3 regions of the Clostridium sp. CTA-17 genome follow, and region 2 is predicted to be linked to each of the others. Evidence: riboswitches for the same ligand, from Rfam matches in the RefSeq annotation. Region 2 holds a riboswitch; each other region holds the start of a gene.

Region 1 (3,288 bases), on a different contig from region 2:
ATATTAGTTGAACTTGAAAATGAGGATATTTACTTACCTATAAAGGAATATTTAGAAAATAATAATATTGAATATTTAAAACTTCCTCTAGGATGTTCAGTAGCAATCCATTCTGGTCCTAAAGTTTGTGCATTATTTTATGTAGAAGAATATTAAAAGAAACTCCTAAGGGAGTTTCTTTTTTTTACATAAATTTTCTTACTTAAAGAAATAATAATTTTGACTAAAAAAATAGGAGGACTAAAAATGAAATTAAAAAAAACATTTAAAGCTTTGGCTTTGCTTTTAGGAATAACTTCAATAATTGCTGGGTGTGGTTCAAATAATTCATCAGCTTTAAAAAAAGTAGATGTTATAGAAAAACAAGTTTATAATTTTGCCTTAGTAAAAGATGACTTTTCTAATGAGGAAAATTATTTTACTGATTTAGCTGTAGATGGATTAGAGAGAATAAAAAAAGAATATGGTGCTAGAATAGAAGTTTTTGATACTAATTCATCAGAGGATTATGAGAAGAGGCTTAGAGAAGCAGCTCAAAATAATGACTTAACTTTTGCTTCAGCCTTTAAATTTTTAGAGAGTTTAAATAATGTAGCTAAAGATTATCCAGATAAAAATTTTGCTATAGTAGATACTGTATCAGATCTTCCAAATGTAAAATCCATAGATTTCAAGGATGAACAGGGTGCTTTTTTAATGGGAATAATAGCTGGTAATACTACTAAAACAAATAAGGTAGGTTTTATAGGGGCAATAAAGGAAGAATTAATAGAAACATTTTTATCAGGATTTATGGCTGGATTAAAGGTTTCAAATGAGGAAGCATATAAAAATATAAAAGAAGGAAATTTAGTTCAGTATGTTGGGAATTTTAATGATCAAAAGAAAGCAAGTGATATAGCTAAAAAAATGTATGATGAAGGAGCAGATATAATATTTGAATCAGCTGGAGAGGCAGGAGAAGGAGTTTTTAAGGCTGCTAAGGAAAAAGGAAAGTATGCTATTGGAGTGGATATTGATTGGGCAGCAAGATTCCCAGAATATGCTGATGTTATATTATCATCAATGATAAAGAATCTAGATGAAGCAGTATATACTACAGCCAAGGAAGTTATAAATAGTGATTTTAAAGCTGGACCAAAAAATAAGATGGAAATAGGGCTTAAGGATAATGGAATTGAGGTGGCTAAAACAACTAGTAATTTAGTTTCTAAAGAAATTTTAGATAAAGTAGAACAATATAAAGAAGCTATTATAAAGGGAGAATTTAATGTGCCAGAAACTTTAGATGAGGTTGAAAATTTTAATATTAAATAAAAATAATAATACATAGGTTGACAAAATGTATATAATTATGTAATTATAAAGTGAAAATAAAATAAGAGCATTAGGTGTTTATTGACTTAATAGGGAAAGTTAAAAACTGCAGCCCCCGCTACTGTTGATAAGGACGAGAACAAAGGACCACTGTGATAAATAGTCATGGAAAGGATTGTTTTAGGATGATTTATTAGCCAGGAGACCTGCCTAGTATGCTATTCTTATTGTTTCGGAGGGAAGCATTATATAAGTTTAAAAAGTATGTAAATTATTTTAACTGGTGGGGAGAGTTATCCTTACCAGTTTTTTATTTGAAAGAATATTTACAGAAAGAATATGTATAAGCTTTTCTAAGGGTTAATTAGAAATAAAAATTTCTAAATTAACATTTTATTTAACTCTATTTAATTAAGCATCAATTATTCTAAGGTTATACAAAGATATTAGATTTTAGTATAATTATGAAAAATTGAAATTATAATTTATGTTTTATTGGGTATGAAATTTTATTTAATATTAAAAGTATAACTTGCTAGTTAATAGGTGCCTTATAATTTAGAGAGAAGGAAAATAATATTAATTAGGAGGGTAAAATAATTATGAATTTTACTAAGGAAAAAAAGAGATTAGATGTTAAGAGTTTATGTTTTTCAGCTATACTTATAGCAATAAGTGTTATATTAGCTAACTTTCCTATATTCTCTAGTATAGCATTAGATTCTATGCCAGCTTTTGTTGGAGGAATAATAATATCACCTGTAGTTGGTGGGATAATAGGACTTTTAGCTCATTTATTTGTAGCTTTAAGAACAGGATTTCCTTTAAGTTTACCAGTACATATTTTAGTAGCATTAGAAATGTTTGTTGTTGTATACATAACATCAATAATATTTAATAGAGGAAAAGTTGTTTTAGCAGGAATTGTTGGTACTCTTTTAAATGGAATAGTATTTACTTTAATAACAGGAGTATTTATGTATTTTGTTTTAGGAGGAATGAATCCAATAGACTTTTTAAAACTTTTAGGATTACCACTTACTTTAGCAAGCTTAGTTAATATAGTTGTAGCATTTATAGTAAGTAAGGGACTAAAAAATGCAAATATATAAGTTTAGAGACTTAACTGTATTAGAAAATGAAAAAAATAAACTAGTAATAGCTTGCGATAGTTGTGGTGGAATTGGTGAAAATGAAGCAGATTTTGTAAAAGCCAGTAATGAGATTGTATCATATTTCTCAGCTAGAGTATGTCTTTTTGAGCTTTTAGCTTTTAGAGCAAAACCATTAGTAATAGTTAATAATTTGGGTATGTCTATGAATAATGGGGGAGAAAAAATAATACAAGGCATTAATAGAGCCATAAAAGAGTATAATGCTGAGAACTTTTTTGAAGAAAAATCTAATTTATCAGAGTGTGTAACAGGAAGCACAGAGGATAACTTTAAAACTCTTCAAACTTTTTTAGGATTAACCATAATAGGAGAAAAAGAAGAAACATTAAAGGTTAATTTTGAAAAGGGAGATTCCATTTGTTTATTAGGAATACCTAAAGTTGGACAAGAAGTTTTAGAGGATATAAATAATAATCTTGGAGAAATTGTTACTTTTAAAGATTTTAAGATTTTAATAGATGATAAGAGTGTTAAAGATATATTACCTATTGGATCAAAGGGGATTATTCACGAAATAAGTGAATTAGAAAAGAGTAATAAAATAAGGATAAACTTATCCTATGAAGGCGATTATTTAAGAAAATCAGCAGGACCTGCTACAGCTTTATTATTTATTTGCAAAAATAATTCTTTAGAAGATATAAAGAACAAAATAAAGACTTCTATAATGGAAATAGGAAATATTATTTAAATTAAATATAAAAATAGTAAGGGCATTTATCAAAGATTAATAAAACTTATGAAATATTCTTAGAATCAGTAGATTTTTCTAAGAATTTTTGTGAGAGTTTTATTA
Region 2 (3,288 bases):
TTAATAAATATAGTTATTCCTATAAAAATAAGATTAATTATTATAGTTATAATGTAAATGTAATTTCTTTTTTGAACCTGTTCTTCTAAAACCTTAAGTTCTCCATTATACCCTCTGGCTTCTAAGGCAGTATATAAATCATTAGCTCTCTTAAACGAACGTATAAATAGTGTTGATGCAAGAGCACCTAAGGATTTATATGATGTTTTTATATCTCTATATCCAAGTCTTGAATTTTGCGATATAAACATCATTTCTGAAGTTTCTAAAATTATAAATATAAATCTGTACACTAAGCTTATTAACTCTATTAAAAAACTTGGTACCTTCAGTTTAGCTAGAACTGATATTACATCTATCATTGGAGTGGTTAGGGATATAAAGTATAAGCAACTTAAAGATCCCATTACCTTAAGGAACATATTAAGTCCTTGAATAATTCCACTTTTAGAAACTCCAATCCATCCATTAAAAAGCTTAAATGATACTAAAAATGTATCTTGTTTTAATGAATAACTAACAACAATTGTTAGGATACCAATTATTAAAAAAGCTATTGGTACCATCATTAACTTTATAAAAACCTTTATTTTTGTTCTTCCTACTTTTGTTATTAAAAAAGTCATAATACTTATTATAAGCATAGAAACAATAAAATTATTTGCCCAAAGACAAACGCACAAAGTAATTAAGGCAAAAAACATCTTTTCTGCTGGATTAATATTTTTTAACTTAGATGAATAAGCATATTTATCTATGTTTATCATTTACTTCGTCGTTCACTTTCTTTTTGCCCTTTAGATATCCTAATCCAAAGCCAATTACCCCTGCACCGATTGCAGCTTGAAGAGCAAATAATAAACTTTCTATTTCTCCACTAGCTGGTTCAAATAATGGTGAGAACCATGGTTCATAGTTTTCATCAATTTGTGTTATTGCTTCTTCTGCTTGATCATCAGATCCACCAAACTCTCCATTTTTAGCCACAAAGAAAGGTATTATTGTAATAAATACAACTAATAATAGTAATATCACATTAGTTAACACTCTTTTATTTTTCATTATTTTACCCCCTTTGAAAAAATGTTAAGTTCCATTAAATCTTCTTTTGCATAATTTTCTATTGTATTAAAGATTATGACTGTTAATATACCCTCACTTATAGCTAGAGGAACTTGAGTAACTGCAAATATACCCATGAACTTCATAACTGATGCCATAACTCCTCCAACCTCTGCTGGGAAGGCTAGTCCTAATTGAACTGAAGTAACCATGTAAGTTGCTAAATCTCCAAGAGCAGCTGCTAAAAATACACCTAACCATGTTGGTCCATTAAGTTTTTTTACTAATTTATAAAGTCCGTATGATACTAAAGGCCCAACTACAGCCATTGAAAAAGTATTAGCTCCAAGAGTAGTAAGACCACCATGAGCTAAAAGTAATGCTTGGAATAAAAGTACGATAAGTCCTAAAACTGATGCTGCTGTAGGTCCAAATAATATTGCCGCAAGACCAACCCCTGTAGGATGTGAGCAACTACCTGTAACTGATGGAAGCTTTAATGCTGAAAGAACAAAAGCATAAGCTCCTGCCATAGCTAACAAAATCTTTAGTCTTGGATTATTCCCAACCTTATTCTTAATAGAAAATAATCCTAATACTACAAATGGTATAGTTATAACTCCCCATGCTATACACCATTTAGGTTGTAAAAATCCTTCCATGATATGCATAGCTGAAACACTTCTTGGTATTAATAAGAACATTAATAAAAATCCTATAAATACTTGATTCTTTTTTGACATAATAATTCTACTCCTTAAATTATATTTTTATTTTGTATTCCCATTTATCATCTTTTTATTTTAAGATAAAATTTGATTTAACTATTTCCGCATCAAATAAAACAATATGTACTAAAAATATTTCCCTTTATAAAACTTAATCTAAATATGAATAACTTTAATTTCTAGTTAAATCAGAACTTTAGTCTTAGAAATAAAAAACCCCTAGACATTGCGTCTAGAGGTTATAAAAATTCTAAAAAAATATAACTTACCAAAGCACAACACCTCCTATTTCCCGTAGGATCCTGATGTTTTAAAAATAGGCAGGTCTTCTGGCTCAAGTATCATCACTTTTTGTGGCCTTCCCAAAATATTATATTCCAGTGGCTTAAAGTACAAAAAGCTCCTCTATTACAGCGGCGGGACCGCGTGGGATTTAAACCCAACTTCCCTTTTAATATATAGTTACAAATGTAACTATTTAACCTATTTCTAAATATTTAATTTTACAATACTTTAACATTATATAGCATATGCATTGCATTTACAATTAAACTCTATAGATTTCTTTAGAAAATATGCTATATATAAGGCTTTCGGTAATTTTTAAACATATAATTCCTGTTCATATATTATTATAAAATATTAATTATTAAGAAACTTATCTATTTAGCATATAAATTTAATCTTAGAACTTATCTTAAATTAATCTGATTCTAATAATATTTCCAAAAAAATTTTTATTAAGTTATGTTTTAAATTAAAAGGAATCATATTAGATACAAATAATCATTTTAAAATACTAATCTTTAAAATTCTTAGTATTTTAAATTTGATTTTAAGTATCCTTATGATTCCTAAAAAATTATAAATCTAATTTATCCTTATTGAATTATCTTAATTTAGTATTCTATGATTTATAAAGCTTATCTCATATTCATCAATAGAGCCATCTTTATTTAAATCAAGAGAAGTGTTAGTAGTACTTCCAATGTTTTTAGATACCATTGCTAAGTCTCCTATATCAATCTTTCCATTGCCATTAAAGTCTCCTGTACTTTCTTCTATTAATAAAGAGTTAAATCTTGCTATTGCACCCTCTAAAGATTCCTTAGATGAATTTATTTCTTCTTCAGTAGCATCTTCCTTGTTAAATACTTCTTCAGCCTTATTAATTTCAACTGTTAATCCATCCTTAGCGCCTTTATGGTATTCACCAACATTAAACCCTTCTACAGCTTCCTCTAGTAAAGATTTACCTTGATTTATTAATTCACCTAAATTTGTCTTATCAACCTCTGGTGTTTCCTTTACTAAAGCTTTTATTGAAGCATCTAAGTCAATTACTATTTGATTTATTTGATCTTGAGTGTAATCAGCTTTATTTTTGTTAGCTTCATTAGCTGCTTCTAAAACTTCACTAAATAAAGCCCATGACTCAGCTGTATATTCTCCTTCAACTAAAGAGTTTCCTAGAGTTAAAACTTTATTGAAATCTTCA
Region 3 (3,288 bases), on a different contig from region 2:
TAAAAAAGAAATTTCAGACTTTGAAAAAGTAGCTTTAGAAAATATAGTACTAGGAAATGGTGCAGCAGAGGTTATTTTTAATGTAGTAAGAGGAATAAAGCCTAAAAAGGCTCTTATAGTGGCACCAACATTTTCAGAATATGAGGATGCTTTAAATTCTGTAGAGTGTGAAGTTAACCATTATATATTAAAAGATAATTATTCAGTTGATACTGGATTTTTAGAAGAAATCAAAGAAGAATTAGATATTATATTTTTATGTAATCCTAATAATCCTACAGGTGCTTTAATAGAAAAAGATTTTTCATTAAAAGTATTAGAAAAAGCAAAAAAAATGAATGTCATAGTTGTTTTTGATGAATCCTTCTTAGACTTTGTTGAAGATAATGATAGATATTCTCTTATTAAAGAACTTAATAATTTCCAAAATTTAATTATAGTAAAATCTTTAACTAAATTATTTGCCTTTCCTGGAATAAGATTAGGATATGGATTAAGTTCTAATACTAATGTTATAGAAAAAATAAATTCAGTAGGAACTCCTTGGAGTGTAAATACAGTGGCAGACTATGCAGGAAGAGAAGCATTAAAAGATGTTGAGTATATTAAAAACAGCATAGCTTACATAAAAAAAGAAAATGAATTTTTATATAATGGGCTAGAAAAGTTTGAAGATATTACTATTTTTAAAGGTGCAGTAAATTTTATATTTTTTAAATTGAATAAAAATATAGATTTAAGAGAAGAATTAATTAGAAGAGGTATAATAATAAGAAGCTGTAGTAATTATATTGGCTTAGACCATAATTTCTATAGAGTGGCAGTTAGAACAAGGGAAGAAAACAAAAAGCTTTTAGAAGAGCTTTCAAAGGTTTTAAAGTAAGTTTTTTATTATTACTTTTATTATTAATAGCTTTTATGGTAAACTAAGATGTTTGACAATAGCAAAATATAATAATATAATCAAGTTGATTAACTAATAATTGGTGTGATTTTCACTTAATAGGGAATGAAGTTAAAGTCTTCAACTACCTCAGTAACCGTGAAGCAGACAAAATCTCAATATGTCACTGCATTTTTTGTGTGGGAAGACGAGATGGAGGAGGAAGCAAAGTCGGGATACCTGCCTTTTATTTAAGTACTATTATCTTCTGAGGGTAGGATAATAGGATGCGTAAGCTTTAAATATTCTTAACATACCTTCTTAAAATGGTATGTTTTTTTATTTTCTACGTATTAATCTAAGCCTCAAAGATTTTAATTGTTAAGTTTTATGAAAGATAAATTTGATTGATAATGATTTAAGCTTAATTTAAGAAAGTTCAGATTTACTTTTATAGATTGTAAGGGATGCTTAGCAATATTAAAAAATACATATTAAAATCATTAAATAAAATCAAATAGGAATCCTTCATATAACTTAAGAATTTATAAAGGTGAAAGTGGAGGAAGAATATGAGAAACTTAAAAAAATTAATTTCTTTAGTAATGATAACTATGATGGCATTACTTATGTTTACTGGATGTGGAAGTAAAACAGTAACAATGAAAGATATGGAAGGAACTGAATTTACAGTACCTAAAAAGATTGAAAGAATAGTATCAACAGCTCCATCTAATACAGAAATATTAATAGGTTTAGGTATAGGTGATAAAATAGTCGGTGTTGATAAATATTCAGCAGATGTAAAAGGATTAAATCCTGATATTCCTAAAATAGACTTTAGAAATCCAGATGCAGAGGCCATATTAGCTCTTAAGCCAGATATAATAATAGCTTCAGGTCATAATAGAGAAGGAAAAGAAGATCCATTTAAGGTTTTAAAAGATGCTAGAATACCTGTAGTTTATATTCCAACTAGTGAAAGTATGGATGGAATATATGAAGATATCAATTTCTTAGCTAAGTTAACTGGAACAGAAGCCGAAGGAAACAAAATGGTTGATTCAATGAAAAGCGAAGTAAATAAGATTAAAGCTATAGGTGAAACTATAAAAGATAAGAAGACTGTTTACTTTGAAATCGGGTCAGGGTCAAAGCTTTATAGTTTTGGAAATGATACTTTCTTAAATAGCTTACTAAATATAGTTGGCGCAGAAAATATATTTGCTAATGAAAAAGGTTGGATTTCTCCAAGTGAAGAAGCTGTCATAAAGGCAAATCCAGATGTGATTTTAACAAATGAAAGCTATATTGAAAATGCTACAGATTTAATTGCTAAACGTCCAGGATGGAATACAATAACTGCTGTTAAGGATAATCAAATATTCTTAGTAGACAATAATGCATCATCACGTGGAAGCCAATATGTGATAAATGCATTAAAACAAATGGCAAAGGATATTTATCCAGAACAATATGCAGGAATCTAAAAAGAAAAAACTACTAATATTACTATCAATTCCATTAGTATTATTAGTACTTTGTATTGGAACTTCCATTGGAAGTTCCAATATTAGTATATGGGATACTATTTCTATAGTTGGGAATAAAATTTTTGGTTTTTCCCTTAGAGCTAGTATAAAACCAGAGGACGTAGCAATTATTTGGGTAATTAGATTACCTAGAGTACTATTAGCTTTTGGAGTTGGAGCTTCCCTTGCAGTTAGTGGGGCTATAATTCAATCCATATTAAAAAATCCATTAGCATCACCATATACTTTAGGCGTTTCATCAGGAGCTTCCTTAGGTGTTGGAATGTACATAGTTCTTGGAATTTCAATACCTGTAATAGGAAATTTAGCTATGCCTATTATAGGATTTTTATGTGGTGTTTTAACGGTTTTTGCCGTTATTATCTTTTCCAATAAGGTTGATAGAGGACTTTCAAACAATACTGTAATTTTAGCAGGTATGGTATTATCACTTTTTACTAGTGCAATGTTAACTACTATAACAGCCTTATGTAGTGAAGATATAAAGGCAATTACTATGTGGCAAATGGGATCATTTGCTATGAAAAGTTGGTCATATGTTTTTGCTGGAATTCCATTTTTCATAATTGGAATTTTTATGGTTATAAGATATACAAGAGAAATGGATATCTTAAGTTTTGGAGAAGAAGGTGCAAAAGCAATAGGAGTTGAAACTAAAAAGGTTAAAAAGACACTACTTGTTTCAGTAGCTATTTTAACTGGAAGTGCCGTAGCCTTAAGTGGTGTTATAGGATTTATTGATCTTATAACTCCTCACATAGTTAGAAAAATATTTGGCTCTAATCATAAGATAGTAATTCCAATGTGTATTATACTTGGAGGAACTTTAATGGTATTAACAGATTTAGTTTC

Evidence for each region. A riboswitch is a leader RNA that binds a small molecule or an ion and turns the genes downstream of it on or off. The one in region 2 is predicted to bind cobalamin.
Region 1: it holds a riboswitch for cobalamin, as region 2 does, so the genes downstream of both, ACYUCG_RS06205 (ECF transporter S component) here and ACYUCG_RS13210 (energy-coupling factor ABC transporter permease) in region 2, are expected to answer to the same signal.
Region 3: it holds a riboswitch for cobalamin, as region 2 does, so the genes downstream of both, ACYUCG_RS03450 (ABC transporter substrate-binding protein) here and ACYUCG_RS13210 (energy-coupling factor ABC transporter permease) in region 2, are expected to answer to the same signal.

What each region holds. Positions count from the first base shown of each region.
Region 1 covers NZ_BAAABF010000002.1:400,845-404,132, forward strand. Annotated here, with positions in the region: gene ACYUCG_RS06195 (DegV family protein) at 1-156, shown strand, start outside; gene ACYUCG_RS06200 (BMP family lipoprotein) at 247-1,317, shown strand; cobalamin riboswitch at 1,373-1,545, shown strand; gene ACYUCG_RS06205 (ECF transporter S component) at 1,920-2,429, shown strand; gene ACYUCG_RS06210 (hypothetical protein) at 2,416-3,183, shown strand.
Region 2 covers NZ_BAAABF010000009.1:70,201-73,488, reverse strand. Annotated here, with positions in the region: gene cbiQ (cobalt ECF transporter T component CbiQ) at 1-767, opposite strand, end outside; gene ACYUCG_RS13215 (energy-coupling factor ABC transporter substrate-binding protein) at 751-1,062, opposite strand; gene ACYUCG_RS13210 (energy-coupling factor ABC transporter permease) at 1,062-1,805, opposite strand; cobalamin riboswitch at 2,093-2,292, opposite strand; gene nagH (hyaluronoglucosaminidase) at 2,685-3,288, opposite strand, start outside.
Region 3 covers NZ_BAAABF010000001.1:794,605-797,892, forward strand. Annotated here, with positions in the region: gene cobD (threonine-phosphate decarboxylase CobD) at 1-883, shown strand, start outside; cobalamin riboswitch at 968-1,145, shown strand; gene ACYUCG_RS03450 (ABC transporter substrate-binding protein) at 1,456-2,373, shown strand; gene ACYUCG_RS03455 (FecCD family ABC transporter permease) at 2,360-3,288, shown strand, end outside.